Regions from separate parts of the Cellulosimicrobium sp. BMG9.22 genome, predicted to be linked through region 2. Evidence: predicted binding sites of a transcription regulator. Region 2 holds the regulator's gene; the other holds the start of a gene.
What was found. Region 2 encodes Rex, which represses fermentation and respiration genes when NADH is low (regulators of the CRP and FNR family bind a similar motif). Its sites were predicted from a motif close to CTTGTGAANNNNTTCACAAG; they were not measured.
Positions count from the first base shown of each region.

Region 1: a site for Rex is predicted at 10,514-10,533, ahead of mqo (malate dehydrogenase (quinone)). Genes of this name have one in related genera too.

Region 1 is NZ_JBZGBY010000029.1:2,789-17,963, reverse strand. Features, by position in the region: gene AC4H2H_RS16430 (SH3 domain-containing protein) at 1-598, opposite strand, end outside; gene AC4H2H_RS16425 (aldo/keto reductase) at 737-1,582, shown strand; gene AC4H2H_RS16420 (ScoMcrA-related endonuclease) at 1,611-2,069, opposite strand; gene AC4H2H_RS16415 (MFS transporter) at 2,232-3,521, shown strand; gene AC4H2H_RS16410 (carboxymuconolactone decarboxylase family protein) at 3,621-4,214, shown strand; gene AC4H2H_RS16405 (RNA polymerase sigma-70 factor) at 4,211-5,125, shown strand; gene AC4H2H_RS16400 (siderophore-interacting protein) at 5,261-6,103, shown strand; gene AC4H2H_RS16395 (fatty acid desaturase family protein) at 6,166-7,275, opposite strand; gene AC4H2H_RS16390 (helix-turn-helix domain-containing protein) at 7,429-8,382, opposite strand; gene AC4H2H_RS16385 (hypothetical protein) at 8,473-8,871, shown strand; gene mqo (malate dehydrogenase (quinone)) at 8,979-10,499, opposite strand; gene AC4H2H_RS16375 (maleylpyruvate isomerase family mycothiol-dependent enzyme) at 11,452-12,339, opposite strand; gene AC4H2H_RS16370 (pyridoxine/pyridoxamine 5'-phosphate oxidase) at 12,336-13,004, opposite strand; gene AC4H2H_RS16365 (TetR/AcrR family transcriptional regulator) at 13,001-13,576, opposite strand; gene AC4H2H_RS16360 (MFS transporter) at 13,696-15,126, shown strand; gene AC4H2H_RS16355 (aminopeptidase P family protein) at 15,166-15,175, opposite strand, start outside.
Region 2 is NZ_JBZGBY010000005.1:175,224-190,398, reverse strand. Features, by position in the region: gene AC4H2H_RS06205 (DNA glycosylase AlkZ-like family protein) at 1-396, shown strand, start outside; gene AC4H2H_RS06200 (NYN domain-containing protein) at 415-1,011, opposite strand; gene AC4H2H_RS06195 (type 1 glutamine amidotransferase) at 1,139-1,897, shown strand; gene AC4H2H_RS06190 (HAD family hydrolase) at 1,926-2,798, opposite strand; gene AC4H2H_RS06185 (glutaredoxin family protein) at 2,848-3,141, shown strand; gene AC4H2H_RS06180 (redox-sensing transcriptional repressor Rex) at 3,200-3,871, shown strand; gene AC4H2H_RS06175 (YceI family protein) at 4,003-4,554, opposite strand; gene AC4H2H_RS06170 (MarR family winged helix-turn-helix transcriptional regulator) at 4,726-5,253, shown strand; gene AC4H2H_RS06165 (histidine phosphatase family protein) at 5,325-5,996, shown strand; gene AC4H2H_RS06160 (TlpA family protein disulfide reductase) at 6,124-6,765, shown strand; gene AC4H2H_RS06155 (cytochrome c biogenesis CcdA family protein) at 6,870-7,634, shown strand; gene resB (cytochrome c biogenesis protein ResB) at 7,634-9,469, shown strand; gene ccsB (c-type cytochrome biogenesis protein CcsB) at 9,466-10,518, shown strand; gene AC4H2H_RS06140 (PLD nuclease N-terminal domain-containing protein) at 10,655-11,161, opposite strand; gene AC4H2H_RS06135 (DUF4229 domain-containing protein) at 11,193-11,510, shown strand; gene AC4H2H_RS06130 (1,4-dihydroxy-2-naphthoate polyprenyltransferase) at 11,546-12,415, opposite strand; gene AC4H2H_RS06125 (AMP-binding protein) at 12,475-13,797, opposite strand; gene AC4H2H_RS06120 (DUF3048 domain-containing protein) at 13,936-14,964, shown strand; gene AC4H2H_RS06115 (hypothetical protein) at 15,117-15,175, shown strand, end outside.

The DNA of each region.
Region 1 (15,175 bases), on a different contig from region 2:
CGGCCGCCGGCGCCTCGGGCTGTGTGGCGGAGAGGAAGCTCGAGTTGACCCAGGCGACGGCACCCTCCCAGACGACCTGGCTCCACTCGCCCTCGGCGGCGCCGGTGACGTCGACGGCCGTCGCGAACGCCGCCGTCGTGACGCGTTCGGTGTCCGCCGCCGGGCCGGATCGGACGTTGACCGCGTCCGTGGTCCACATCTGACCGGAGACGGCGGGCAGCGGAGCAGGCGCGGGTGCCGCGGCGGGCTCCGGTGCGGGGACGACGGCGATCGGAGGTGCAGGGACGGGCTCGGGCGTCGCGGCCTGCTCCTCGACCTCGTCCGCGGCGACGAGCGGCTCGCGCTCGAAGGACCGGCTCGCAGAGTCCCTGGACCGCTCCGTGCTCGGTGCGGCGCTCAGCGGCGCGAGGTCGGTGCTGTCACCGGCCGCTTGCGGACCCGAGCCGACGACTCCGGCCCCGAGCAGCGTGACCATCGCGAGGGCCGGGAGGCGGAGGGACCGTGCGGGCGCCGAGAGCCGGGGCGACCGCGCGACCGTCGGGAACCGGAAGGTTCGCGCGGGGCTGGCGGGTGCGGCGCTGTGGCGGCCACGAGACATGAGCGCTCCGGGAGTCGGTGAACGGGACCGCGCCAGTGTAACCAAACTGTTATAGAAGATGTCCAACCCGCGTGGTCGGCTCCGCCGGCCCAGCACCACGGTTGTCGGACTCGTGGGTCGCGAGTCTAGGGTGGACGCATGACCTCTCCCAGCGTTCCCCCGGTGACCCTGAACTCCGGGTACACCATCCCCCAGCTCGGCTTCGGCGTCTTCCTCGTGCCCCCGGACGAGGCCGAGAAGGCCGTCACCGAGGCGCTCGAGGTCGGCTACCGCCACATCGACACCGCGGCGATCTACCGCAACGAGGAGGGCGTCGGCGCGGCGATCGCGAAGAGCGGCCTCGCGCGCGACGAGCTGTTCGTCACCACGAAGCTCTGGAACGACCGCCAGTCCGGCGAGCAGCCGCACGACGCGATCCGGGAGAGCCTGGACAAGCTCGGCCTCGAGCACGTCGACCTCTACCTCACCCACTGGCCGGCACCCGCGCAGGACACCTACTCGCACGCGTGGTCGAAGCTCGTCGAGATCCGTGACGCGGGCCTGGCGCGCTCGATCGGCGTCTCGAACCACCTTCCCGAGCACCTCGACCGGATCGTCGCCGACACCGGGGTCGTCCCCGCCGTCGACCAGATCGAGCTGCACCCCGCCTACCAGCAGCGTGACGTGCTCGCGTGGGCCGAGGCGAACGGCACGAAGATCGAGGCCTGGGGCCCGCTCGGGCAGGGCAAGTACCCGCTGTTCGAGAACCCTGCCGTCGCCGCGGCCGCCGCCGCGCACGGCGTGACGCCCGCGCAGGTCGTCATCCGGTGGCACGTCCAGCGAGGGTTCATCGTCTTCCCGAAGTCCTCGCGCAAGGAGCGCATGGCGGAGAACTTCGACGTCTTCGGCTTCGAGCTCACGGGCGACGAGGTCGCGGCGATCGACGCGCTCGACACGGGGGACGGCTCGGGCCGCGTGAGCGCGCACCCGTCCGAGGTCAACTGACGCCCCTCGGCGTCCGAGCGAACCTGTGTCAGCCGCACTCGTCGCAGACGCCGGTGGCGGGGAGCACGGTGAAGCACGTGGGGCAGATCGCCGGGGGCTTCTCGGGCTCGGAGGAGCGCGAGGTGGCCGTGCGCCGGGGAGCGCCGGAAGCCGACGACGACGTGGCGCGGGCGGAGGTACGACGGGCCGGAGCGGTGGGCGGGGTGGGCGCAGCGCCCGGCACGTCGAAGCCACGACGACGCAGGAGGTCGGCGACGCCGACGGGGCTGCTGCGGAACTCCTCGGCCGTCGCGACGCGCCCGGTGGCGTAGCGGTGCGCGACGCCGAGGACCGCCTGGGCGTCGTACACCCGGTCGTCGTGGACCAGCGGGAAGCCGGCCGTCGCGGTGAAGCCGTAGACCCCGAGGAACGCGTCCCGGCCGCGGTCGTCCCAGTCCGCGATCGCCTGGAGGATGTGCTGCCGGGTCACTGCCGAGAAGGTCGCCACGGAACGAGCCTAGACCGCCCCGCGGTGCCGTCCCGACGGGCTGCGCGTGACCTCGACCACCCGTGCCCGGGTATCGCGTCAGGGCGGGCGTCGCGGTGCTGCGCGGACGTTAGCCTGGACGACGGCGAGCGGAGGAACCCTGCAGACAGGACGTGAGCGCACGTGTCGGACCTGAGCGAGGACCGGCTCGCCGACGCGCCCCTCTTCCCGCTGCGCAGCGTCGTCCTCGGTGCGTTCGTCCCCACCCTCGTCCTCGAGATCGGCGTGGGGGCGATGCTCCCCGTCGTCGCGGTCACCGCGACGGGTCGAGGCGCGAGCCTCACGGTCGCCGGGCTCGTCGTCGCTCTCCTGCCGATCGGCAAGATCCTCTTCGACCTCCCGGCGGGCGCGCTCGCCCAGCGGCTCGGCGACCGTACGGCCATGCTGCTCGCCGGTGGCGTCGCCGCCGCCGCGTTCGCGACGATCGCGCTCACGCCGAGCCTGTGGGGTCTGGCCGCCGGCGTCCTGGCGCTCGGGGCGTCGACCGCCGTCTTCAACCTCGCGCGGCAGGCCTACCTCACGGAGATCACCCCGCCGCTGCGGCGGGCGCGGGTGCTGTCGACGCTCGCCGGGGTGCACCGCATCGGCCTGTTCCTCGGTCCGTTCGCCGGCGCGGCCGTGATCGTCGCCACGGACGTCCGGGGTGCGTACTGGTTGGGGGTCGGGGCGGCGGCGACCGCGGTGGCGGTCCTCGCCGTCGTGCGACCCGAGCCCGACCTGACGCCGCACGACGGCTCGCGGAGCACGCGCGGCTCGCTGCGCGGGCCGCGCGTGAGCATCGTGAGCGTCGCCCGGGAGAGCCGCCACCTGTTCGCGACGCTCGGCGTCGCAATCCTGCTCGTGAGCGCCGTGCGTGGTGCGCGCCAGACGGTCATCCCGCTCTGGGGCGAGCACCTCGGCCTCGACGCGGAGGTCACGTCCCTCGTCTTCGGTGTCTCCGGCGCGCTCGACATGCTGCTCTTCTACCCGGCGGGCAAGGTCATGGACCGGTTCGGCCGGCTGTGGGTCGCCGTGCCGTCGATGCTCACGATGGCCGTCGCGCTCGCCCTGATGCCGCTGGCCCACACGGTGGCGGCGGTCACGGTCGTCGCGGCGCTGCTCGGTGTGGGCAACGGGATGGGGTCGGGCATCGTCATGACGCTCGGCGCCGACGTCGCCCCGCCCGACGCGCGGCCGACCTTCCTCAGCGTCTGGCGGCTCTTCCAGGACTCGGGCGACGCGCTCGGCCCGCTCGTCCTGTCGGCGGGCGCGGCGCTCGGATCGCTCGCGGCGGGGGTGTGGGCGACGGCGGCCCTGGGCGCCGGCTCGGCCGCGGCGCTCGCGCGCTGGGTGCCGCGGTACTCGCCGCTCGCGAACCTGGTGCGGCGGGGCCCCGGGCAAAAGGTCGTGCGCGGGTCGTCCGACGCGCCGTGAGTGACGGAGGTCACCGCGCGCGATGTCACGCGACAGGCTCGGCACGCGTCTTCATGCTCGACCGGCGCACGCCCGCGCCGGCGACGGAAGGAGAACGTCGTGGCCCGCATCTCGCTCGACCCGCCCCGCACCCTGCTCAACCGTGCCCTCGCAGCCTTGTCCCGCCGTCGGTACGGCGCCGTGCTCGAGCCGCTCGCCGCCGTCGGGCACAACCCGCGGGTGGCGACGACGTACTGCGTCCTGGAGGCGGGCGTCGCCCGCTGGCGCAGCCTCGACCCGGCTCTCACGGCGCTCGCGGTCATGGCGTCGGCGGTGCAGATCGGCTGCTCGTGGTGCGTCGACTTCGGCTACTGGGAGTCCGAGCACGACGACGTCGACCCGCGCAAGCTCCACGACGTGCCCGCGTGGCGCGACAGCGACGCGTACACGGCCGTCGAGCGGCGCGTGCTCGAGTACGCCGAGGCGGTCACGGCGACCCCGCCCACCGTGACCGACGAGCTCGCCGCGGCGCTCGTCGACGACCTGGGCGAGGCCGCGTTCGTCGAGCTCACCGCCCTGGTCGCGCTGGAGAACCTGCGGAGCCGGATCAACGCGGCACTGGGCCTGTCGAGCCAGGGCTTCAGCGACCGCTGCGAGATCCCCCTTGCGGGCACCCTGCGCGCGGCGGGGACGGCTGGCAGGGTGGAGGGGTGACCGAGGACGACACCGCAGCGCGGGAGGTGGCGCGCGACGGGCCGCCCGTGGGGCCGCTCGAGCCGTTCGCGCAGGACCGCCGGCTGCTGTTCACGGTCGCGTACGAGATGACAGGCTCGGCCGCGGACGCCGAGGACGTGGTCCAGGAGGCGTGGCTGCGCTGGTCGTCGGCGGACCGGTCCGACGTCCTGGACCCGCGCGCCTACCTCGTGCGCGTCACGACCCGCCTCGCCCTCGACCGCCTGCGCGTGCTCCGGTCGCGGCGCGAGACGTACGTCGGCTCGTGGCTGCCGGACCCGCTCCTCACGACGCCCGACGCCGCGCTGCAGGTCGAGCGTACGGAGGACGTGTCGATGGCGCTGCTCGTCGTGCTCGAGACGCTCAGCCCGCTCGAGCGCGCGGTCTTCGTACTGCGCGAGGTGTTCGACGTCCCCTACGGGGAGGTCGCCCAAGCGCTCGACCGCACGCCCGATGCCGTTCGGCAGCTCGCGCACCGCGCGCGCGAGCACGTGCGGGCGCGCCGCCCGCGGTTCACCCCGCCCGACGACGCACAACGGGCCGCGGTCGAGCGGTTCATGGTCGCGTGCGCCACGGGAGACACGGCCGCGCTCGTCGAGGTCCTCGCGCCGGCCGTCGTCGTGGTGAGCGACGGTGGCGGCAAGGCGCGCGCGGCGCTGCGGCCCGTCGCGGGCGCGGACAAGGTGGCGCGGATGCTCGTGGGTCTCTCCGCGAAGCCGGAGACGACCGCGATGGACTTCGAGCCGGCGCTCGTCAACGGCGCCCTGGGCGGCGTGTGGTCCGTCGCCGGGGAGCCTGCCATGGCGGCGACCGTCGAGAACGACGGCGAGCGCGTCGTCCGTGTCCTGCTGTTCCGGAACCCGGAGCGGCTGGCCGGGCTCAGACGATCGTGAGGACGCCCAGCACCCCGACCGCCCGGGGAGCGTGAGCGAGACACGACGAGAGGTTAGCCTAGCCTTCGACCTCCGCGCCCGCGGTAGTGTCGTCCCGCCCGGCCTTGGCGCCGGGCCGCCCGCGAGGAGCCGATGGTGGCCACGTTCAAGACGGTCAAGCCGACCGATGCCCACGTCGTCACGCTCGAGGTCGTGGGGTCGAAGCGCGTGAGCCCGAACGTCGTGCGCGTGACGCTCGGCGGCGAGGGCATGGACCAGTTCACGCCGATGGGCTTCGACCAGTGGTTCCGGCTCTTCCTCGCGCGCGACGACCAGGACGCCCTGAGCCTGCCGACCCGCACCTCGGGCCTCTGGTACGTCCAGTACCTCGCGACGCCCAAGGCTCGGCGACCGTGGGTGCGCAGCTACACCGTGCGCGCCACGCGGCCCGACCTGCGCGAGCTCGACGTCGACTTCGTCGTGCACGGGGACGGGGAGGGCCCGGCGTCGTCGTTCGCCCTGTCCGCGCAGCCCGGCGACCGCGTGGGCCTGCTCGACCAGGGCGTGGGCTACAACCCGCGGGTCCCGCACGACTGGACGCTCGTCGTCGCGGACGAGACGGGCCTGCCCGCCGTCGCGGGCATCTGCGAGTCCCTGCCCGACGACGCGCGCGGCCTCGCCGTCGTCGAGGTCCCGGAGACGGCCGACATCCAGGACTTCCGGGTGCCTGCGGGCGTCGAGCTGCGCTGGATCGCACGCGACGGCCACGCGGCTACGCGGGCGGACGCGGGCGAGGGTCACGGCGGCGTGCCCGGCCGCCTCGCGCTGGAGGCCGTACGGTCCGCCGAGCTCCCCGCCGGGCCGGTCTACGCCTACGCGGTGGGGGAGTCCTCGCTCGCGACGGGCGTGCGCCGGCACCTCGTCAACGACCGTGGTGTGCCGAAGACGCACGTGGACTTCGTCGGGTACTGGCGCCACGGGCAGGCCGCCTCGGCCTGAGCCGACGACCCTCGGGTGACCTGCCGCACGGCGTCGGGCGGCAGGTCACCTGTCGCAGGTCCTCAGACCTTGCGCAGCTGGTTGAACATCGGGCAGTCGAAGGGGTCGCGCGCGGACAGGCCCACGCGGTTGAGGTAGCGCACCACGATCCCGTAGGACTCCACGAGGCTCGTCTCCGTGTACGGCAGACCGAGGTTCGCGCAGTGCTCGCGCACGATCTCGCGCGCCCGCACGAGGTGCGGCCGGGGCATGTTCGGGAAGAGGTGGTGCTCGATCTGGAAGTTGAGCCCGCCCATGAGGATGTTCATCCACCAGCCGCCGCGGATGTTTCGCGACGTGAGGACCTGCTTCGACAGGAAGTCGATCTTGGCGTCCTCGGGGATGATCGCCATGCCCTTGTGGTTGGGCGCGAACGACGCGCCCATGTACACGCCGAAGACGGCGAGCTGCACACCGAGGAAGGCGAACGCCATGCCGAGCGGCAGGAACCAGAAGATGGCGGCGACGTAGAGCGACAGGCGCAGCGTGAGGATCACGAGCTCGTTGACCCGGGCCCGGACGTTGCCGCGCGACCGGCCACCCGCGAGGAGCGAGCGGTATGCCTGGACGTGCAGGTTGAGGCCCTCGAGCGTGAGCAGGGGGAAGAACAGCCACCCCTGGTACCGGTTGATCAAGGAGCGGAAGCCCTTGGCGGCGGCCGCGTCCTCGTCGACGAAGACGACGACGTCCGGGTTGATGTCCGGGTCCTTGCCGCGCTGGTTGGGGTTCGCGTGGTGGCGCGTGTGCTTGTTCATCCACCACGAGTGGCTGATCCCCACGACGCCGTTCGCCAGGACGCGCCCGAGGCGGTCGTTCGCCGGGCCGGACGTGAACACCTGCCGGTGGGACGCCTCGTGCGCGACGAACGCGAACTGCGTGAAGATGAGGCCGAGCGCGCCGGCGATGAGGAGCTGGAACCAGGAGTCACCGAGGAGCACGAAGCCCGCGACGGCCCCGCCGAGCGCCAGCGTGAGCACCGCGAGCATCCACAGGTAGTAGGCGTGGGTGCGGTGCAGCAGCCCGGCGTCACGGACCGTGCGTGACAGGGCGCTGAAGGTGCTCGTGACGGCCTTGCCGTCGTCGGTGCGGGGGCGGGTCGCCCGGAAGCCCGGGCGTACGGTGGCTGAGGTCATGGACGTCCTCGCTGAGGTCGGTGTCGACTTCCCAGCCGCGGAGTTGAGCGGGTGCTCGTGGTGCAGATCACCCCACCCTACGGGACCGTAGGTTGCACGCGCGAGATCTGCAGGTGAAGAAGCGGTGCGGGAGCCGTACGGCCCGTGCGGTGCTCAGGCGGCGAAGCGGAACGTCTGGCGGTATTCCGTGGGTGTGATGCCGACGGCGCGCCGGAAGTGGTGCCGCAGGAGCGCGGCCGACCCGAGCCCGCAGCGGCGCGCGACCTCCTCGAGGTCGAGGCGCGTCTCCTCGAGCAGCGTCTGCGCGTGCGCGACGCGCTGCGACGTGAGCCAGGCGAGCGGCGTCGTGCCGGTCTGCGCGACGAAGGTGCGCGCGAACGTGCGCTCGGACGTGTGCGCGCGTCGGGCGAGGTCACGGACCGTCAGCGGCTCGTCGAGGTGCTCGGTCATCCATCCGAGCAGCTCGGCGAACGAGTCCTCCTCGCACTCGGGCACCGGGCGCTCGATGAACTGGCGCTGCCCGCCGTCGCGCTGCGGCGGCACGATCATGCGGCGCGCGATGGTGTTCGCGATCTTGGCGCCGAGCTCGCGCCGCACGAGGTGCAGGCACGCGTCGATCCCCGCCGCGGTGCCGGCGCTCGTGATGAGGTTGCCGTCGTCGACGAACAGCACGTCCGGATCGATGTCGAGGCTCGGGTGCCGGCGCCGCAGCTCGTCGGCGTGCATCCAGTGGGTCGTGACGCGCCGTCCCTCGATCACGCCCGCGGCCGCCAGCACGAACACGCCCGAGCACACGCTGAGCAGCAGAGCGCCCCGCTCGGCTGCCCTGCGGACGGCGTCGAGCACCTCGGGCGGGTAGTGCGACCCGATCCGGATGGCGGGCACCACGACGAGGTCGACGTCGTCGGTCGCGTCCAGGCCGTGATCCGGGACGACCTGCGCCCCGACCGAGGTGCGCACGGGCTGCCCGGCCTCCGGGCCGCACACGCGGAAGTCGAAGCGCGGGACGCCGTCCTCGCTCCGGTCGAGGCCGAACACCTCGCACACGACGCCGAACTCGAACGGGGCCAGGCCGTCGGACACGACGGCCGCGACGGAGCGCAACATGCTGCGCAGGCTACGCCTGTGGCGGGATCTTGTCGAGAGGTGTCAGTCCTGCCACTCGTCCGCCGGTGCGCACGGCGCGAGGGTGGGGTCATGGACATCTTCTGGGGTGTGGTGGCTCTTCTCCTCGTCGTCGGCTCGACCGTGGCGGCGCTCGCGGTACGGCGCGAGGACCCGGCGCGGCCCTGGTTCCCCGCCGGGTCGGACGGCGCATGGCCGGGCGCAGACGCGTGGCGCGGCCGGGCGGAGCGGACCGCTCGCGGGGACCGCGACGCGCAGCGGCTCGACGTCGACCTGCGGGGAGCGGCCGCGCGCCCCGACGCACGACCGCCGTCGGTCGACCCGCACGAGGTCGCGGCCGAGCTCGTGCTGCGGCGCGTCGTGGCGAACCCGGTGGTGCGCGACGGGGTCCGGGGTGTTTCTCCGGCCTGCGCCCGGCCGTCGTCGGGCACACCGTCGACCTCGTCGCGGCGCGCGTCGCTCGCGCGCTGACAGCCCGGAGGGCAGGCCGCAGCCCGGTCGGTCTTCGGTAGATACCGGACGCGCGACGGCCCGAACCTCGGGGAGGTCCGGGCCGTCGTCGGGGGAGAGGCGTCAGATCAGGCGCGCGAGCCGATCGCGTCGACGTCCGCGCCACCGGTGAGCTGGTCGAGGCCCTCGAGCTCCTCGGCCTCCCACGGCGCCTGGCCGAGGCTGGGGATCATCGTCGCGAGCTCCGGCCGCCACTTGGTGAAGCGGTTCGGGAAGCAGCGCTCGAGCAGGTCGATCATCGCGGGGACGGCGGTCGACGCACCCGGTGAGGCACCGAGCAGACCGGCGATCGAGCCGTCGGCGGCGGCGATGACCTCGGTGCCGAACTCGAGGACGCCCTTGCCGTCGGCGTCCTTCTTGATCACCTGGACGCGCTGGCCCGCGGTGATGGTCTCCCAGTCCTTCGGGTGGGCCGTCGGCATGAACGCCTGGAGAGCGGTGAACTTGGTCTCCGGGCTGGCGACGACCTGACCCACGAGGTACTGCGTGAGGTCCATGTTCTTCAGGCCCGCCCCGACCATCGAGCCGAGGTTGTGCAGGCGCAGGGAGGTGAGCAGCCCGAGGTACTTGCCCTTCTTGAGGAACTTGGGGCTGAACCCGGCGTACGGGCCGAACATGAGGTACGTCTTGCCCTCGACGACGCGCGTGTCCAGGTGCGGCACCGACATGGGCGGCGAGCCGACGTCGGCCTTGCCGTACACCTTGGCCTGGTGCTGCGCGACGAGCTCGGGGCTGTCGGTGCGCAGGAACTCGCCGCTGATGGGGAAGCCGCCGTAGCCCTTGGCCTCGGGGATGCCTGCCGCCTGGAGCAGCGGCAGGGCGCCGCCGCCCGCGCCGACGAACACGAACCGGGCCTCGACCGTCGAGCGGCGCTTCGGGGCGTTCCACGAGCGGTCCTTGACCGTCAGACGCCAGCGGCCGTCCTTCGTCTTCTTGAGGTTCTTCACCTCGTGCTCGAGGTAGAGCTGCGTGCCGCTCGCGACGAGGTGGTCGACGAGCTGCTCGGTGAGGGCGCCGAAGTCGACGTCCGTCCCGCTCGTCGCGCGCGTCGCCGCGACCGGCTCGTCACCCTCGCGCTCCGCGACGAGGAGCGGTGCCCACCCGGCGATCACGGCCGGGTCGTCGCTGAACTCGAGCTCGCTGAACAGCGGGTGCTGCCGCAGCGTCTCGAACCGGCGGCGCAGGTAGTCGACGTTCTCCGCGCCGCGCACGAACGTCATGTGCGGCGTGCGGGAGATGAAGCTCGCGGGCTGCGGCAGCGCGCCCGTCGTGAGCAGGTGGTGCCAGAACTCGCGCGACACCTCGAACTGCTCGTTGATCTTCACCGCCTTGGTGATGTCGATCGAGCCGTCCGCCTTCTCCGGCGTGTAGTTCAGCTCGCACAGGGCGGCATGACCGGTCCCGGCGTTGTTCCACGGGTTCGACGACTCCTGCGCCACGGCGTCCAGACGCTCGTAGATGCGCACGGTCCACGTGGGCTCCAGGACCTTGAGAAGAGCCCCCAGGGTGGCACTCATGATGCCACCGCCGATGAGGGCTACGTCGATCTGGTCTGCGCTGCTTGCGGGGTTGCTCGCTCGACTCGACACCCTGCGATTCTACGCTTGTGAAAGAGTGCACTAAGTGTGCGGTGCATCACGCGCGTGCGTCACACTCCCGCACGACGAACGTCCCGGAGGCCCCGATCGGACAACCCATCGGCCGCTCCGGTGCCGAGGTAGAGCCCTGGTCCGCCGAGGTAGAACCGTGGTCGGCCGAGGTAGAACCGTGGTCATGACTGACGGCGCGTGGCGGGGTTGGGTGGTCGGGGTGGGTGGGGGCGCCGCGTCTACCATCCGCCGCTCGTTCCTCGCGGCTCCCGCCAGGCCCGACCACGACGCGGCGCCCCCACCCGCCCCGCCCGGCGTCGTCTCGCCCTGGTCGGTCCACACCCCGGCGACCGCCCGGGCGCCGGGCTGGGTTGGTCGGGCGGCTCGCCCCGGCGGACTGCCTACCGGGTGCTGGGCCGGGCGGGTCGGTCGGCTCGCTCCCACGCGGGGCACCGGGTTCGGTGTTGTCGAGAAGTGAGAATCGGCCCCGGAATCGCGCGATTCCGGAGCCGATTCTCACTTCTCGGCCTCGCGAAAGGGGACGACGTCTGCTCAACGCCCGGCCCACCGCCGTCGTCGGCCGACCATGGTTCTACCTCGGCCGACCAGAGTTCTACCTCGGGCGACCAGGGTTCTACCTCGGTGGACCGGGGCTCTACCTCCGCGGGGACTCGCGGCCCAGCGTCGGCCCAGGGTGAGGTGATGGCTGAGCGGGTGGGGCGGCGTCGGATGCGAAGGGCGTCAAGGCCGCGCTCCTGAAACCCACGCCCGACGGACCAGGGTGACGGCGCGGACAGCCCGAGCACCGACGCCGCCCCGCACGCGGACCCGACCACAGCACGCCCAACTCGGCCAGAGCATCGACGCCGCCCCGCCCGCGGACTCGACCACAGCACGCCCAACGCGCCCGAGCACCGACGCCGCCCCGCGCGGCCGGCCGGGCGCCGCGTTGCTACCTCGGCGGGGAGTAGGGGGAGGGCCAGGGGCCGATCTCGGGCAGGGGTGCCGGCTCGTCTCCGCGTCGGACAAACGGCTCGACGCCGGGCGTGCGGCCGGCGAGCCAGGCGGCGACGTCGATGAGTCGCCCACGGACGACAGTGGTGGGCTGGTCGCTGATGTTGCGGTGTGGGGCCTGGGCCTGGGCCTCGGTCTGCCGGTCTGCGTCGGGATCGATGACGCTGCGGAGCCCGGCCGGCCCGACGGCGAGGGCGACTCCGGTCACCTCGCCCGGCGCCGCGTCGTCCAGGAGCTCGACCACGACGTCGTCGGACAGGCGGACCCCGAGGAAGTCGAGGAGGTGGAAGCCGAGCGCGTGCGGCCAGGTGCCGAGGCCGATGCCCGCGTCGAGGTCGACCGCGTGGATGCGGACCTCGCGCCACCAGGCGACGAGCGCGTCGGCGACGGTCCCGTCGCGGTACTTCACGGGCGCCTTCCACCCTGGCGATGCGGCCTCGGGCCAGGCGGCGTCGAGCCGGGCGGCGAGCGACTCGAGCGCGGCGAGGTGCTCGTCGACCGTGCGACGGGCACCCTCCTGGATGCCGGCCTCGCGGCCGGCCGCTCCGCCGTCGTACACCTCGACGAGCTCGCCACGGGCGGCGTGCTCCGCCTGGCGGGCCATCGCCTCGCCGATCGCGGTGACGTGCGCGAGCACGTGGCTGCGCGACCAGCCGGGCAGGTCCGACGGCCCGGCGAGCGCACGCGCCGTCGAGGACGCGACGCCAGGAACGGCGTCCCCGACGGAGAGGCCGCGCGTCGCGGTGGTCACGGCGGCGAGGGCGGCGCGCGCGTCCCGGCGCACCTCCTCGACGTCCGGAACGGCGACGGGGTGGGTGTCGGTCATGGCCACAAGAGCTCCTTGGTCCAGGCGGGAGGTGCGTCGGTCGACGCGGTGTAGTGCAGGCGGGTCTGTCCGTCGCCGGACGACGCCCAGAACTCGACGGCCGTCGGCTCGAGCGCGTACGCGGTCCACGCGTCGAGGACGAGGCCGGGCTCGGCGCGGACCCGGGCGAGCGCGGCGTCCCAGCCGGCGCGGTACTCGGTATGCGAGGAGAGCGGGGCGCTCTGCGGGCCGGCGAGCGCGGTGGCGCGCGAGAAGTCGGAGCGGGCGAGGAAGTCGGTGGCGGACGCGTCCGGCCCGAGGGGGACGACGGGCCCGCGCACCCGGACCTGTCGACCGTGCTCGCGCCAGAAGAACGTCAGCGCCGCGTTCGGGTTCTGCGCGAGCGCGACGCCTTTCGGCGAGTCGGCGCGCGTCGCGAACTGCCAGCCGTCGCCGCCCACGTCCTTGAGGATCAGCGTCCGGGCGTCGACCCGGCCGCTCGCGTCGGCGGTCGACAGCGTCGCCGCGTGCGGCGCTCGCAGCCCGGCGTCGATCGCGTTCTCGAGCCAGTCGACGAACAGCACGACCGGGTCGTCCGGCGCCGTGTCGACGTCGAGGCCGGGCAGGTCGGTGCCGAAGACCGGCAGGGCGCGCAGGCGGTCGCGCAGGGACGGGTTCTCAGTCATGCGTCCTCCTCAGGGGCGGTCTCGCCGGGGTCGAGCAGCGCGACGAACCCACGCGCCGCAGCGGCCATCGCGTCGGGGTCGTCGAGGGCGCGCGCGAGGACGTACCCGCCCTGCACGACGGCGACGGCGGCGTGCGCGCGGTCGCGCGCGACGTCGTCGGGCAGGCCGTCCGCGACGAGGACGGCGGTCGCGAGGTCGACGAGACCGCGGAAGTAGTCCCGTACCTCCGCGGTGAGCGTCGCGTCGTCCATGACGGCCTGGTCGCTCACGAGGCGGCCGACCTTGCACCCGGCCAGCGCGGGGCGCGGCCGCTCCAGGTAGCGCACCAGGCGCTCGACGGCGGTCCCGCCGGCGTCGAGGTCGCGGTGCGCGGCGTCGAGCGCGCCGGTCGTCGTGGCGTGCACGGCGGCCACGGCGAGGTCGTGCTTGGTGGGAAAGTGGTGGTAGAGGCTGCCCTGGCCCACGCCGCTCGCGGTGAGGACCTGGCGCGGGCTCGTCGCGCCGACGCCCTGGGCCCAGAAGAGCTCCTGCGCGGCGGCGACGAGACGCTCGCGGGCGTCGGTCGTCGTCATGGTCGCCACCATACCTACCTCTAGGTATGGTGGCTAGTCGCGGCTGCGTGCGCCGGCCGTCACACACCCGGCGGGCGCTCGGTCGGTACGGCAGGAGAGTCACGTCGTACGGTGGGTCGGTGACGGTGCAGCAGCGGGTGCTGGTGGTGGCGGTCCTCGCGTCGTTCGTGTCGTTCCTCGACGGCTCGGTGGTCAACGTCGCGCTGCCCGCGATCTCGGACGAGCTCACGACCGGCCCGGTCACGGGCCTGGCGCTCCAACAGTGGGTCGTCGACGCCTACATGATCACGCTCGGTGCGTTCATCCTCCTGGCCGGTTCGCTGTCCGACGTGCACGGCCGCCGTCGGATCATGGCGATCGGCCTCGTGGGCTTCGCCGTGACGTCCGTCGCGTGCGCGGTCGCCCCGGACGGCCTGGTCCTCGTCGTGGCACGCGCCCTGCAGGGCGTGGCGGGCGCCCTGCTCGTGCCGAGCTCGCTCGCCATGATCATCTCCACCTTCGACGGCGAGCGGCAGTCGCGCGCCATCGGGTCCTGGACCGCCTGGACGAGCACGGCATCGCTCGCCGGGCCGCTGCTCGGCGGCATCCTCATCGACGCGATCTCGTGGCGGTGGGTCTTCTGGATCAACGTGCTGCCCGTCGCCGTCACGCTGTGGCTGCTGCGCGGCGTGCCGCGCTCTGCTGCGGAGGAGGTGGGCGCGGTCGCCACGCGCCGGATCGACGTCGTCGGAGCGACCCTCGCCGCCGTCGGGCTCGCCGGCACCGTGTTCGCGCTCATCGAGCAGGGGCGGTTCGGGTGGTCGAGCCCGCTCGTCTGGGGGCCGTGCGTCGTCGGGGTGGCATGCCTGGTCGCGTTCGTCTGGTGGGAGCGGCGCGCCCCCGACCCCATGCTCCCGCCCCGCCTGTTCACCGTGCGGAACTTCGCGTGGGGAAACCTCGCGACCGCGGCGATCTACGGCGCGCTGTACTTCGGCGGGTTCGTCGTGACGCTGTTCCTCCAGCAGGTCGGCGGGTACAGCGCCACGGCCGCGGGGCTCGCGCAGCTCCCCGTGACGCTCGTCCTTCTCGTGCTGTCCACGCGGTTCGGGGCGCTCGCGGGCCGCTACGGGCCGCGGCTGTTCATGACGCTGGGCCCGATCGTGGGTGGGGCGGGCTACCTGCTCCTGCTCACCACCACCGAGGACGCCGTCTACGTCACCCAGGTCCTTCCCGGCCTCGTGCTCTTCGGGCTCGGCCTCGCGATGACCGTCGCGCCGCTCACGTCCGCCATCCTCGGGTCCATCCCGGCCGCGGACGCCGGCATCGGCTCCGCGGTGAACAACGCGGTGTCGCGCGTCGCGGGGCTCGTCGTCATCGCCCTCGCGGGCGTGATCGTGGGCGGCGTGCTCGACCTCGACGGGTTCCACCGCTCGCTCCTCGTCGCCGCTGCCCTGCTGGTTCTCGGCGGTGTCCTCAGCTGGGTCGGGATCCGCAACGAGAGCGTGCGGGCGTCTGACGGGGCAGGCGTCGAGGACGCCCCGGACCGTCCGGGGGCCGAGCCGAGCCGGTGAGCAGGGCCCGACCGGCGGGTCGACCGACGGCGAGGTCGGTCAGCGGACC
Region 2 (15,175 bases):
CCGGGCCTGCCCGAGGTACGGCCGGGCGTGATGCTGCGGGGGACCGACCTGCCCGGGCGCGGCGAGGCCCCGCTCGAGGGCCACGTCGCGCTCCTGCCGTCGCTCGACCCGACGACGATGGGCTGGGCCGCGCGCGACTGGTACCTCGGCCCGCACAAGGCCGCGATCTTCGACTCGATCGGCAACGCCGGAGCCACGGTCTGGTGGGAGGGCCGGATCGTCGGCGCGTGGGCCGTGCGGCCCGGCGGCGAGCCCGCGTTCCGCCTGCTGGAGGACGTGGGAACCGACGCCGAGCGCGCCGTCGCGGCGGAGGCCGAACGGATCGCGGCGCTGCTCGGCGGGGACGGCGTGACGGCGTCGTTCCCGACCCCGCTGTACCGCGAGCTCCACGCCTGACGCCGCCCGGCAGGCGGGTCAGAGGTAGCGCAGCGGGTCGAACTCCGCGAGCGGGATGATGCGGACGCGCGGCAGGACGGTCGTGAACGCGCCGACATGGTCCTCGAGGTCGAAGACCTCGAGCCCGCGCGCCGTGAGCTCCGTGAGGCGGACGTTGACGAACTCCCGGAACGCGAGGACCCCGACGCGGCGGTCCGTGTCGTCGAGCAGCGCCTCGACCTGCGGCAGGAAGTCGCCGTCGTGGCTGGCGAGCAGCACGTCGCCCGGCCGGTCCGCGATCGCGTCCAGCATGCGCTGGATACCGATGTCCACGACCTTCTCGTTGCTGGAGCCGGACAGCGGGATCGGCCGGTAGCCCATCGCGAGCAGTGCCTGGACGAACGACATCGGCATCTGGCCGGACGACGCGTTGAGGAAGAACAGCGGCGTGACGTCCTGGCCCCATGCCTGCCGCGCGAAGTCGACGATCCGGTCCCAGCGCGGACGCTCCTCCGGGTTCGGGCGGTGACCCAGGACGTTCATGCCCAGCGTCGCGTCGATGTTCTCGCCGTCCACGACGAGGTAGGTGCGGCGCGGTGTCGCGAGGGTGCCGGCGGGGCTCTGGGAGTCGGACATGCGGCTCAGCCTAGCCGCGTGCGGTGCGACCGGTCGCGCGGGTTCACGGCCCGAGCGAGCCGTACGCCCGCGCCCGCGACGTGGAGGTTTGGGCGTTCGAGGGTCCGAGTGGGTACGGTCGGACCTCGTGACCACCTACCACGCCGATGCCACGGCAGCGACCGGGACCGTCCGGCTCACGGTCGTCCAGAACTCCCCGGACGTCGGCCTCGATGCCTACGCGGACCAGCTCGTCACCGACCTGCGCGTCGTCCGCGCGTTCGAGGGTGAGTCGCTCCCGGCCCTCGACGAGCTCGATGACGGACTCGTCGTCCTCGGCGGCCACATGTCCGCGTACGACGACGCCCGCGCGCCCTGGTTGCCCGCGCTGCGCGAGCTCCTCCTCGCCGCCGCGACGTCCGGCGTCCCGACGCTCGCCATCTGCCTCGGCTCCCAGCTCCTCGCGGTCGCGGGCGGCGGACAGGTCCAGGTGAGCGCGCCCCCTGGGCGGGAGCTCGGCGCGACGCGCGTCTTCTGGCGCGCCGAGGCGGAGACCGATCCCGTGCTGTCCGCGCTCGCGGCGGGCGACGACCCGGTGCGTCACGTGACGAGCATGCACGCCGATGCCATCGTCGACCTGCCCGTCGGCGCCGTCTGGCTCGGCTCGTCGAACATGTACCCCTACCAGGCGTTCCGTCTCGGCTCGGCGCTCGGCGTGCAGTTTCACCCCGAGACCTCGCGTGCCGGGCTCGCCGCGTGCTGCGAGGGGCTCGACGACGTCGACACCGACGCCGTGCTCGGCGCGTTCGACGAGCACGCGCCGGAGATCCTCGACGGTAACCGCCGCCTCGCCGAGGCGTTCGTCGCCCACGTTCGCACGACACCCGGACGGCGCGTCCCCGCCTGAGCGAGGAGGCCGGACCGTCGGTGCTTCGTCAGAGGCGGGAGATGCGCCGGTCGACCGCTCGACGTACGGACCGCAGGACGAGCGCCGCGGCCCAGGCGGCGCCGGCCCAGCTCGCGGTGCGCATGCTGCTGCGGGCGACGCGGCGCCGTCGGCCGCGGAACTCGCGGATGGGCCAGCCGACGTCCTGCGCGTGACGTCGCAGCCTCGTGTCGGGGTTGATCGGGCACGGGTGGCCGACGGCTTCCATCATGGTGACGTCGTTGAGCGAGTCGCCGTAGGCGTACGACCCCTCGAGGTCGAGGTCCTCGCGCTCGGCGAGCGCTCGCACCCCGGCAGCCTTCGCTCGCCCGTGCATCATGTCGCCCACGAGCCGTCCGGTGTAGAACCCGTCCTCGTGCTCGGCGACGGTCCCGAGCGCGCCGGTCGCGCCGAGCCGGCGGGCGATGAGCTCGCCGATCTCGAGCGGGGTCGCGGAGACGAGCCACACCTGGTGCCCCGCCGCGAGGTGCTCGTCGATGAGCCGGCGCGTGCCGGGGTAGATGCGCAGGGAGAGGACGGTGTCGTAGACCTCCTCGCCGATGGCGGTGACCTCGGCGACGGAGCGGCCGGCGATGAGCGCGAGGGCGCGGGAGCGGATGCGGTCGATCTGCTGCTTGTTCTCGCCGAAGAGGAGGTAGCGCGCCTGGTGCACGGCGAAGCGCACGAGGTCGCCCGTCGAGAAGAACTGGCGCTGGTAGAGGGCTCGGGCGAGGTGGAACGACGACGCGCCGCGGATGATCGTGTTGTCGACGTCGAAGAACGCGGCGGTGCGGTGCGCGGGGCCCGGTGGGACCGGTGCGTCCGTGGTGGCGCGGGACGTCCTGGGGGTCCGGGAGGTGCCCGGACCGCTCGACGTCACCATGCCCTCCACTCTATGCCGTCGGGCCCACCTGCCCTCGTACGCTGGGACCGTGAGCGACCCCGAGCAGCCGACCCCGCCCGTCCTCCTGTACGGCAGGCAGGGGTGCCACCTGTGCGACGACGCCCGGGTCGTCGTCGAGGCCGTGTGCGCCGAGGCGGGGGTCGCCTGGGCCGAGGTGGACCTGGACGACCCGGCGACGGACCCGGCGGTGCGCGAGCAGTACGGCGAGTACGTCCCGGTGGTGACGGTCGGTGGCGTCCAGCAGGGCTTCTGGCGCGTCGACGCGCGCCGCCTCGCGCGCGCGGTGGGCAGGATTTCGGGCGCACGCGCCGACCTGGGATGATCGGCACGAACGACGAGCGACCGTCGACGAGGACGGTCCCAGGACAACGGTGGTGACGGTGGCTGAGCAGGTTGTCGGTGAGGTGACGGCGCCGGGGATCCCCAGCGCGACGGTGGCGCGGCTCCCGTCCTACCTCCGGGCGTTGCGGGACCTCGTGGCGCGCGGCGTGACGACGACGTCGTCGGTCGAGCTCGCCGAGCTGTCGGGCGTGGGCCCGGCGCAGCTGCGCAAGGACCTGTCGTTCCTCGGGTCGTTCGGCACCCGTGGCGTCGGCTACGACGTCGACTCGCTCGCGCAGTACATCACCGAGGCGCTCGGCCTCGTCGACGAGCACCGGATCGCGATCGTCGGCATCGGCAACCTCGGGCACGCGCTCGCGAACTACTCGGGGTACGAGCAGCGCGGTTTCCACGTCGCGGCGCTGCTCGACGCGTCGGCGGACGTCGTCGGGACGCGGGCTGCGGGGATCGTCGTCGAGCACGTGGACTCGCTCGAGGAGGTCGTGGAGCGCGAGAAGGTGACGATCGTGGTCCTCGCGACTCCCGCCGCGCACGCGCAGACCGTCGCCGACCGTGTGGTCGCGGCGGGCGTGCGGGAGATCCTCAACTTCGCGCCGCGCGCGCTGCAGGTCCCGCCGGACGTGGACGTGCGCGGCGTGGACGTGGGCAGCGAGCTGCAGATCCTCGCGTTCCACTCGCAGGCGCGAGCCCTCGCCGAGGCGCGCGACTGAGCCGCCTCGCGGCCGCCCGGGACGCGGGAGAGGACGGGCACGGCGAGAGGCCGCGTGCTCGCGCACGCGGCCTCTCGGGCGGCGCCCTGCCGGAGGGCGACGGTTGCCCGGCCGGTGGCCGGGGCTCGGCGTCAGGCCTGCTTGATGGCCGAGACGTCGAGCGAGATCTTGATCTTGTCGCCGACGAGCACGCCGCCGGTCTCGAGCGCGGCGTTCCAGGTGAGGCCGAACTCCTTGCGGGAGATCTCGGTCGAGGCCTCGAACCCGGCGCGCGGGTTGCCGAACGGGTCCGTCGCGGTGCCGGCGAACTCGGTCTCCAGCTCGACGGGCTTGGTCACGCCGTTGATGGTGAGGTCGCCCGCGACCACGTAGTCGTCGCCGTCGCCCGAGATGCTCGTCGACGTGAAGGTCCACGTCGGCTTGTTCTCCGCGTCCCAGAAGTCCGCGCTGCGCAGGTGGTTGTCGCGGTTCGCGTCGCCGGTGCTGACGGACGCGGCGTCGAGCTCGGCGGTGACGGTGGTCGACTCGAGGTCGTCGCCGACCGTGATCGAGCCGTTCGTGATCGCGAGCGTCCCGCGCACCTTGGAGATGCCGGCGTGACGGACGGTGAACGCCGCCTGCGAGTGCGAGGCGTCGAGAGCGTAGGTACCGGTCGTGAGACCGGTGGGCAGCGACGTGGCCATGGGTGCTCCTGGAGGTCGTGGTCCCTGCGGGACGCGAACTGGTTGAAGGTTCAACTTCGTACGGCGGTATCAACATACGCGGTCGCGCCGTCTATTCCCAGCAGGATGGAAGAATGCTCCCGACGCCCCGTCACCCGAGCGAGAGGACCCCATGCAGCACCCGAGGACTCCATGACCAGCAACGACGTCGGCTCCGCACTCGCCCCGCGCCTCGCTGGCACCCCCGACGAGGAGCTCGAGCCCCGCTGGCTCGACGCCGACCAGCAGCGCCTGTGGCGTGCGTACCTCGACGGCACCGTGCGCTTCATCGAGGCGCTGGGCCGGGACCACGAGGAACGGTCGGCGGTGTCGCTCAACGAGTACGAGCTGCTGGTCCGTCTCTCGGAGAGCCCCGACCGCACGCTGCGCATGTCGGCCCTCGCCGACGGCCTCGCCCGGTCGCGGAGCCGGGTGACCCACACCGTCGCGCGCATGGAGGCGCGCGGTCTCGTGCGCCGCTCGGCGAGCACCGGCGACCGGCGTGGCGTCAACTGCGCGATGACGGCGGAGGGCTACCGCGTCCTCGTCGCCTCCGCGCCGACGCACGTCGCGGCGGTCCGCCGGTACATGGTCGACGTGCTCACGCCCGAGCAGTTCCGGGCGCTCGGCGAGGCCATGGCCGTCGTGGCCGAGGCGTGCAAGGGCGACCGGGAGTCCTGACCGCTGGTGTCCGCCGGGCCGTCACGGACGAGGTGCGGTGCCGCCGCGCGGAGTGCGGGACACTGGTGCACATGGTCTCCACCATCGTCCACCTCCTGCGCCACGGCGAGGTCCACAACCCTGACGGCGTCCTCTACGGACGCATCTCCGGCTACCACCTCTCGGAGCGGGGTCACGAGATGGCCCGCCGCGTCGCCGCGCACCTCGCCGGCGAGCCGGGCCCCGACGGGACCTCGCGGCCCCGGGCGGACCTCGTCGTCGTCACGGCCTCCCCGCTCCAGCGTGCCCAGGAGACGGCGGCCCCCGCGGCCGAGGCGTTCGGCCTCGAGCTCGGCACCGACGACCGCCTCATCGAGGCGGCGAACCACTTCGAGGGCATGACCTTCGGCGTGGGCGACGGCTCGCTGCGCCACCCGCAGCACTGGCGCTACCTGTGGAACCCGTTCCGGCCGTCGTGGGGCGAGCCGTACGTCGAGCAGGTGGCGCGCATGCAGGCCGCCGTCGTCGACGCGCGCGAGAAGGCGGCGGGTCACGAGGCGCTGCTCGTGAGCCACCAGCTCCCGGTGTGGCTCACGCGGCTGGGCTACGAGAACCGTCGCCTGTGGCACGACCCGCGCAAGCGGGAGTGCTCGCTCGCCTCGCTCACCTCGCTGCACTTCGAGGACGACCGCCTCGTCGGGCTCCACTACACCGAGCCGGTTGCCGACCTCCTCCCGGGGGCCGCGACCGTCTCCGGCGCGTGAGATCGGTCATGCCGGACGGCTCGAACGGGCGTCCAGCGCCCGGAGCGCCCGAGATCCGGGTGACCTCGGTCACGTCTCCCAGGTGGCGCCCAGGAACGGCGGGCAGGGTGCGTCCCGTGATGTCGTCGTGACCGCCGGGCCTCGCGCGCGCCGCGCGCGCTCCGCACCTCCCCGGGTACCCGCCCGCCGAGCGCTCGCCGCGGGCGTGCTCGCCCTGACCGCGCTCACCCTGACCGCGTGCGCCCAGGACTCCGGCGCGACGACCGACGTCGTCGGGCAGGGGTACGTGTCCGGCGACGGGTCGGTGCGGACCTGGGAGGCCGACGACCGCGGGGACGCGGTCGCCCTCACCGGCACCGACTACGAGGGCGAGGCGGTCGACACGAGCGCCTGGGTCGGCGACGTCGTCGTGCTCAACACCTGGTACGCGGCGTGCGCACCGTGCCGTGCTGAGGCGCCCGACCTCGTGGCGCTCGCGAACGACCGCGCCGACGACGGCGTGCAGGTCCTCGGCATCAACACGACCGACGAGGCCGGCGCCGCCCAGGCGTTCCAGCGCCGGTTCGAGATCCCCTACCCCTCGATCGACGACCGCAGCGGCGAGGTCGTCGCGACCCTCTCCGGCACCGTGCCGCTCCAGGCCGTCCCGTCGACGGTCGTGCTCGACCGTGAGGGCCGCGTCGCGGCGCGCGTGATCGGGCTCGCGGAGGGCTCGACGCTCACCGCGCTCGTCGACGACGTGCTGGCCGAGGACGAGGCGGCCGGCTGACCGTGCCCGTTCTCCCGTCTCTCGCCGCCGTCCCGGCCATCGTCCCCGCGGTCGCCGCGACGAGCGTCGGCGACACGTTCGCCACGACCGTCTTCAGCGGCTCGATGCTGCTCGCGCTGCCCGTCGCGGTGCTCGCCGGGCTCGTGTCCTTCGCGTCGCCGTGCGTGCTGCCGCTCGTGCCGGGCTACGTCGGGTACGTGAGCGGGATGGCCGCCGCGAACGCCGGTGGCGGGCGCGGCTCGCGGGGCGCGTCCGGCACGACGGCGACGCGCACGCAGACCGCCGCCCCGAGCCGCGGCCGGGTCCTCGCCGGGGTCGGGCTGTTCGTCGCCGGGTTCACGCTCGTGTTCGTCGCGCTGATGTTTGCCGCGGGCGCCGTCGGTGTGCACCTCGTGCGCTGGGAGGACGTCATCACGCGCGTGCTCGGGGTCGTCGTGATCCTCATGGGCTTCGCGTTCATGGGCGCGGTGCCGTTCCTGCAGCGCGAGCGCCGGCTGCATCTCAGCCCGCAGGCCGGGCTGTGGGGCGCGCCCCTGCTCGGCATCGTCTTCGGCCTCGGCTGGACGCCGTGCCTCGGCCCGACGCTCGTCGCCGTCCAGTCGCTCTCGTTGAGCGAGGCGTCGGCGGGGCGCGGCGCCGTGCTCGGGGTCGCCTACTGCGTTGGGCTGGGCGTGCCGTTCCTGCTCATCGCGCTCGGGCTGCAGAGCTCGCAGCGCATGCTCGGCTTCCTGCGCCGGCACCGCCTCGCGATCATGCGGACCGGCGGCGGGCTGCTCGTGCTCATCGGCCTCGCGCTGGTCACGGGCCTGTGGACGACGTGGACGTCGACCATGCAGGGCTGGATCGACGGATTCGTGACGGTGGTGTGATGGCGGAGAAGACCGAGCGCTACCGCCCGGAGGGCATCGACGACGCGTTCGCCGAGGGAAGCACGGCCGGTCCTGGCGACGGCCCCGGACCGGGCGACCGGCCGCCCTCGGACGGCTCCGGCGGACCGGCGCTCCCGACCCTCGGGTGGCGCGGCACGCTGCGCTGGACCTGGCGACAGCTCACGAGCATGCGCGTCGCGCTCATGCTGCTCATGCTGCTCGCCGTCGCGGCGGTGCCCGGCTCGGTGCTGCCGCAGCGCCCGCAGGACCCGGCGGCCGTGCTGCGCTACCTGCAGGAGAACCCGACGACGGGCGAGTGGCTCGACCGGCTCGGCTTCTTCGACGTGTACGCGTCGGTGTGGTTCTCCGCGATCTACCTCCTGCTGTTCGTCTCGCTCGTCGGCTGCATCCTGCCGCGGACGGTAGCCCACCTGCGCTCGGTGCGCGCCCGCCCGCCGCGCACCCCGCGCCGGTTCGACCGGTTCCCCGCGCAGGGGCGCGCGGTCACCGACGCGTCGCCGGACGACGTCGTGGCGGCTGCCGGCTCGCACCTGCGCGGCCGCCTGCGGTGGCTCCCGACGTTCCGCGTCGACACCGGGTCCGAGGACGCGACGCCCGCGAAGGGGCGGACCGCGCCCCGCCCTGCGGCCCGCACGGTGTCCGCGGAGCGCGGGTACCTGCGCGAGTCGGGGAACCTGCTGTTCCACCTCTCCCTCGTCGGGCTGCTCATCGCCGTGGCGACGGGCCAGCTCCTGCACTACCGCGGCCAGGCGATCGTCACCGAGGGGCGCGGGTTCGCGAACGCCGTCGTGGACTACGACACGTTCGAGAACGGCGCGTGGTTCCGGCCGTCGTCGCTCGTGCCGTTCTCCATGACGCTGGACGCGTTCGAGGCGGAGTTCGCGGCGGATGCGGTCGCGTTCGCGCAGTCGCGGGACTTCACCGCGAGCGTCACGGTGCGCGACCCCGACGGCGAGGCGCACGAGGAGACCATCAAGGTCAACCATCCGCTCACGGCGGGCGGCGCGAAGATCTACCTCCAGGGCAACGGCTTCGCGCCCGAGGTGACCGTGCGCGACGCCGACGGCGAGGTCGCGTTCGCGGGCCGCGTCCCGTTCCTGCCCGAGGACACGATGTACACGTCGCGGGGCGTCATCAAGGTCCCGGACGTGTCGGCGGGGCTCGACCAGATCGGCCTCGTCGGGTACTTCCTGCCGACCGCCGAGCTGAGCGAGGACGGCACGACGGCGACGTCCGTCTACCCGCAGCCGATCAACCCGATGCTCGTCCTCGAGGTCTACCGGGGCGACCTCGGCCTCGACGAGGGCCTGCCGCAGAACGTCTACCGCCTCGACACCGACGACCTCACCGCCTCGGTCGATGAGCAGGGCGAGCGCGTGAAGCTGCTCGTCGCGCCCGGCGAGACGGTTGAGCTCCCGGACGGTCTCGGCACGATCACGTTCGAGTCGCTCCCGCGCTACGTCGCGCTCGACCTGCGCCACGACCCGTCGCTGACCTGGGTGCTCGTCTTCGCGCTCGGCGCGCTCACGGGCCTGGCCGTCTCGCTCTTCACCCCGCGCCGCCGCGTGTGGGTGCGCGCGTGGCGCGAGGAGGTGGCCCCGGGCGAGGGGGCGCCCGCGGACGACGCACCGCGCGAGCGCACCGTCGTCGCCGTCGCAGGGCTCGCGCGCGGCGACGACGCCGGGCTGCAGGGCGAGGTCGACCGGCTCCTCGCCGCGCTCCCGGGCGTGACACCATCAGGTGAGGCCGACCTCACCTCCCGCCCGACCACGAACCAGACCGCGCAGGACCGTGCACGAAAGGCTGACCGATGACCGTTGCCGAGCTGAGCCAGGACCTGGTCTGGGCGGCCGCGACCGCGCTGACCATCGCGCTCGTCGCGTTCGCGATCGACCTCGCGCGGCTCGCGGGACGCCGTGACGACGAGCGCGCGGCCGACCGGACGGTCGAGGCTGACCGCGAGAACGACCGCGCGGAGGTGCTCGCGGCCGCGGGGAACGCGCCGGGCAGGGCGACGTCGTCGGGCTCGCCCTACGGCCCGGACGCGCCGACTCCCGCCTCGACGGGCGACGCCTCGACCGCCCCGGCGCCGTCGCGCAGGGCGGCGAACGTCGGGATCTCGGTGACGTGGCTCGGGACCGGGCTGCTGCTCGCCGCGATCGTCACGCGCGGCATCGCCGCCGGCCGCACGCCGTGGGCCAACATGTACGAGTTCACGCTCGTCGGCGCGTTCGTGGCCCTCGCGGTGTTCCTCGGCGTCTCCCTCAAGCGCGACGTCCGCTTCCTCGGGTCGTTCGTCACGGGGCTCGCGGTGCTGTTCCTCGTGCTCGCGCAGAACGCGTTCTTCGTCGCGGCGACGGGTGTGCAGCCGGCGCTCCAGTCGTACTGGCTCGTCATCCACGTGGGGGTCGCGATCATCGCGACGGGCATCTTCACGGTCGCGTTCGTCACGTCGGTGCTCCAGCTTCTGCGCGACTCGCGTGACGGCGGCAACGCGTTCCTCGGTGCGCGCGGCTGGCGCTGGCTCGACTCGATGCCCGGCCCGACGCAGCTCGAGGCCCTGAGCTTCCGCCTCAACGCCGTCGCGTTCGTGCTGTGGACCTTCACCCTCATCGGTGGGGCGATCTGGGCCGAGCACGCGTGGGGTCGCTACTGGGGCTGGGACCCCAAGGAGGTCTGGAGCTTCGTCGTCTGGATCGTGTACGCGGCGTACCTCCACGCCCGCACGACCCGCGGCTGGTCGGGCCGCCGGGCGGCGTACTTCGTGATCGTCGGCTACGCGTGCGTGCTGTTCAACTTCACCGGCGTAAACCTGCTGTTCAACGGCAAGCACTCGTACTCGGGCCTCGACACCGGCAGCTGACCACCGCCGCCCGAGCCGGCCGCCCGAGCCGTCGAACACGACATGGGTGTCGTTATCCGCCGGATAGCGACACCCATGTCGTGTTCGACGACGCGCAGAGACGTTTTCGCGCGCGGTGCGGGCGCGCCGGGCTGAGTCAGCGAGCGGAGTCGTCGCCGTCGTCGGGGCCCTTGGGTGCGGTGCCGTCGTTCGACGTCGGCTCGTCAGGGTCCGACGTGCCGGCGTCCGACGTGCCGGCGTCCGACGTCCCGGCGTCCGACGGCGGGGCGTCGTCCGACGTCGCGTCAGGAGCGCCGGAGCCGCCGTCGCGGGCCTGGCGGCGCTGCTGCTGCTCGAGCTGCCAGAGGAAGTCGGGGTCGTCGTCGGGCGCGACGGGCGCACCTCGACGGCGGCGCGTGACCCCGCCCGACGAGCCGCCGGGGCGGCCGGGGCGCTCGGGCGCGCCGTACCGCGAGCCACCTCGGGACGCCGACCGCTTGACGACGATCCACGCGATCGGGCCGAGGAACGGCAGCAGCACGATGAGCACGATCCACAGACCCTTGGGGATGCCACCACGCTCCTCGTCGTCGCTGGAGGCGAGGTCGACCAGCGCGTAGACCGCGAGGCCGACGGCGATCAGGGGGAGCAGGACGCGGAGCATGGCACCAGCCTATGCGCCGTACCCTGGAGTGGTGCCTGTCGTCGTCTACTCGGTCCTGCGCCTGCTGCTCTTCGGGGCGGCGCTCGGTGTCCTCTGGCTCGCCGGGCTGCGCGGGTGGCTGCTCGTGCTCGTCGCGGCCGTCCTCGCGCTCATGCTGTCGTACATCACGCTGCGCGGTCCTCGTGAGGCCGCATCGCGCTACCTCGCCGAGCGGGCCGAGCACCGCGCTCGGACGGGCGAGCGCTTCTCCCGCGAGATCGAGGACGACGCGGCCGCCGAGGACGCGGCCTTCGACGCGGCGTCGGACGAGGCGTCGGGCGGTCGCCCCGAGGCTCCCCCCGCGCGCTGAGCCGTCCCGCCCGGCGACGCCCGGGTGCGCGGTGCTCAGAGCGCGAGCCCGACCCCCAGCAGCACCCCGTACGCGAGCTCGAACAGGCCCGTCCCGGCGAGCACCGGCACGAGGAGCGGACCTCGCGCGCCCGCGATGACGGGGAGCGAGAGCAGCACGGCGGGCAGGAGCAGGATCAGCACGCCGAGGGTCCACGGTGACGCGAAGGCGCACACGACGGCGAGCGCGAGCGGCAGCCAGATCATCGCCAGGTAGGCGCGCCGGGCGCGGAAGTCGCCGAGCCGCACGGCGAGCGTGCGCTTGCCGGCGACGACGTCGGTCGGGATGTCGCGGATGTTGTTCACCATGAGGAGCGCGCACGCGAGCAGACCCACCGCGACGGCGCCCACCACCGACGGCCACGTGACGACGTCCGCCTGGGTGTACGTCGTGCCCAGCGTCGCGACCAGGCCGAAGAACACGAACACCCCGACCTCGCCGAGCCCGCGGTACCCGTAGGGGTTGCGCCCGCCGGTGTAGTACCAGCCCGCGAGGATCGCGAGCGCGCCCACGGCGATCAGCCACCAGTGCCCCGAGACCGCGCACAGCGCGAGCCCGAGCACGGCCGCGACGCCGAACGCGCCGAAAGCCGCCGCGCGCACCTGGCTCGCGGGCGCGGCGCCGGTCGCCGTGAGCCGCATCGGCCCGACGCGGTCGAGGTCCGTCCCGCGCACGCCGTCGGAGTAGTCGTTGGCGTAGTTCACGCCCACCTGGAGCGCGAGCGCGACGCCGAGCGCGAGGAGCGCGGGCCAGAACGCGAAGCCGTCCACCTGCGCCGCGGCGCCGGACCCGACGATGACGGGCGTCGCGGCGGCGGGCAGGGTGCGCAGGCGCGCGCCCGCGACCCACTCGGTGGTGCTGGCCATGGTGCTCCGTTCGGTCGTGCGGCGTCGTCGTGCGGCGTCCGGGTCGTGCGCGGCGGCCGTCAGCGGTCGGTGTGCCCGACGACGAGCCGCGCCACCGCGGCGCGGTCCACCTTGCCGGGCCCGCGTCTCGGGAGGTCCGGGACGACGAGCACGCGGCGGGGAGCCGCTGCCCGGCCCAGCCTATCCGCGACCCGGCGCCGGACGGCGTCGACCAGCGCGGGATCGGCGTCGACCGCGCGGCCCGTCGCGGGACCGGCCGCGCACGCGGCGAGCGTCACCACGGCCACGACCTCCTGGCCCCACTCCGGGTGCGGCACGCCGACGACGCACGCCTCGCCGACGCCGTCGGCCTCGGCGCGCATCTCGGCGAGCATCTCCGCCAGCACACCCTCGACGGCCGCAGGGGCGACGTTGACCCCGCCCGTGACGAGGACGTCGTCCGCGCGGCCGAGCACCGTGAGGATCGGGGCGTGCACCGGCCCGTCGAGCCGGCCGAGGTCGCTCGTGCGGAACCAGCGCGTCCCGTCCGGGTCGGTGCGGAACGCGGCCGCGGTCGCGGCCCGGTCGCCGAGGTAGCCGTCCGCGAGGAACGGGCCGGCGAGCTCGACGACGCCGGCACCGCCGTCCACGGCCGCCTTGCGGGGCACGCGCTCGTCGGTGCTCTCGACCGTGCCGTCGCCCGTGCCCTCGTGCGGGACCACGCGCACGCGCGCCCCGGCGAGCGGGACGCCGTCGTACACGCAGCCGCCGCACGTCTCGGTCATGCCGTAGGTGGTCACGACGCGTGCACCCGCCGCGCGTGCGGCGCGCAGCAGCGGGGCGGGGGTGGCGGCGCCCCCGAGGAGGACGGCGTCGAGCGAGCACAGCGCGTCGAGGCCGCGCGCGCCGCCGTCGGCCCCTGCCTGCGCCGCGGTGACGAGCCGGTGGAGCTGCGTGGGCACGAGCGAGGCGTACCGGCGCTCGCCTGCCGGCGCGTGCGCGACGAGCGCGGCGAAGCCCGCGGGCGTGAACGGATCGTCCGGCGGGGCGACGCTCAGCCCGCGACCGGCGGCGTGCGCGCGCGCGACGACCTGGACCCCGGCCACGTGCGTCGGCGGGAGCGCCAGGAGCCAGTGGCCCGGGCCGCCGAGCCGCTCGTGCGTCGCCGCGCCCGACCCGAGCACAGCGGCCGCTGAGAGCACGACCTCGCGCGCGGTACCCGTCGAGCCCGACGTGCGCAGGACGAGTGCCGTGCCCTCAGGCAGGCGCACGTCCGGGTCGTCGGAGGTCTCGGGTCGGTCGAGCAGGGGGACGGGCGCGACGGCCGGTCCGTCGCCATCGAGCGCGGCCCCGACCGACCGGACGAGCCCGGCCAGGTCGGCAGGGACGACGGCGCGGGTCACCCGCCCAGCGTAGGACGCGTCGTAGGGTGTCCGGCAACGAGCCGCCGGCAGGGGGCAGCCACGGGCAGCGTCCCGGGTGACGGGAGGTCGAGGGTGACGAGGGTTCGAACCGCGCGGGCCGGCGCGAGAGCCGCTGCGGTGCTCGCTGCCCTGACGCTCCTGGTCGCGGCGTGCGGCGGGGGTGAGCCGGCGGCCCCCGTGACGCAGACCGTCGACGCCGACGTGTCCGCGGACAAGGGCACGCCGCCGGAGCCCGACGTGCCGGTCGTGTGGCCGCTCACCGGCGTCGCGGCCGAGGAGGTCGCGGACCGGCCGGCGCTCGCGGTGAAGATCGAGAACGCGCCGCAGGCCCGCCCGCAGACCGGGCTCGAGCAGGCGGACGTCGTGTGGGAGGAGGTCGTCGAGGGCGGCATCACGCGCTTCGTGGCGGTCTACCACTCGCAGGTGCCCGAGAGCGTCGGACCGGTCCGGTCGGTGCGCCCGATGGACCCGGCGATCGTCGGCCCGGCGCACGGCATCCTCGCGTACACCGGTGGCCAGCAGCCGTTCATCGACGCCGTCGGGGCGGCCGGCATCCAGTCCGTCGTCATGGACCACGGCGACGACGGCTTCACGACGACCCGGTCGCGGCGCGCGCCGCACAACGTCTACGGGAGCCCGGAGGACTTCTGGGCCCAGGCCGACGACGACCGCACGTCCCCGCCGCCCGCCGAGCTCGTGTTCGCGCGCGAGCCGGGGCGGGGGACCGCGACCCTCACCGGGGGGCCCGCGGCCCGCCTCGACGTCCGCCTCACGCACGCGAGCCGGGCCGTGTGGGAGTGGGTCGGCGACGAGGGCGTGTACCGGCGCAGCGAGGGCGACGAGCCTGCGGTGTCCTCCGAGCAGGTGCGCCTGTCCGCGACGAACGTCGTGCTGCTCTCCGCGACGATGGTGAACACGCGGTTCAAGGACCCCGCCGGCGTCCCGGTGCCCGAGACGCAGCTCGTCGGGTCGGGGGAGGGCGTCGTCGCGAGCGGCGGCAAGCAGGTCGCGGTCACGTGGTCCAAGGAGGCGGTCGACGCGCCGCTCGTGCTCACCGGCAGCGACGGGAAGGCCGTCGCGCTCGAGCCGGGGACGTCGTGGATCGAGCTCGTCCCGACCGGCTCCGGGAGCTGGGAGATCGGCTGACAGTCCCGGTGTGCCCGGCCGCTGGCCAGTGGGCGCGCGTCGCGCTCCACCCGCGGGCGGACCGGGGACTACGCCCGGGGGAGGAGCGCGGTCCGGGCAGAGGGTCCGGGGGGCCGATGTGCCGGGTAACGCCCGGGCGGCACCGTGGCGGTATGGCAACCGACGTCCAGCACCCCGCCCACCACCTGCCCCAGCCCGGCGAGCGCCCGCA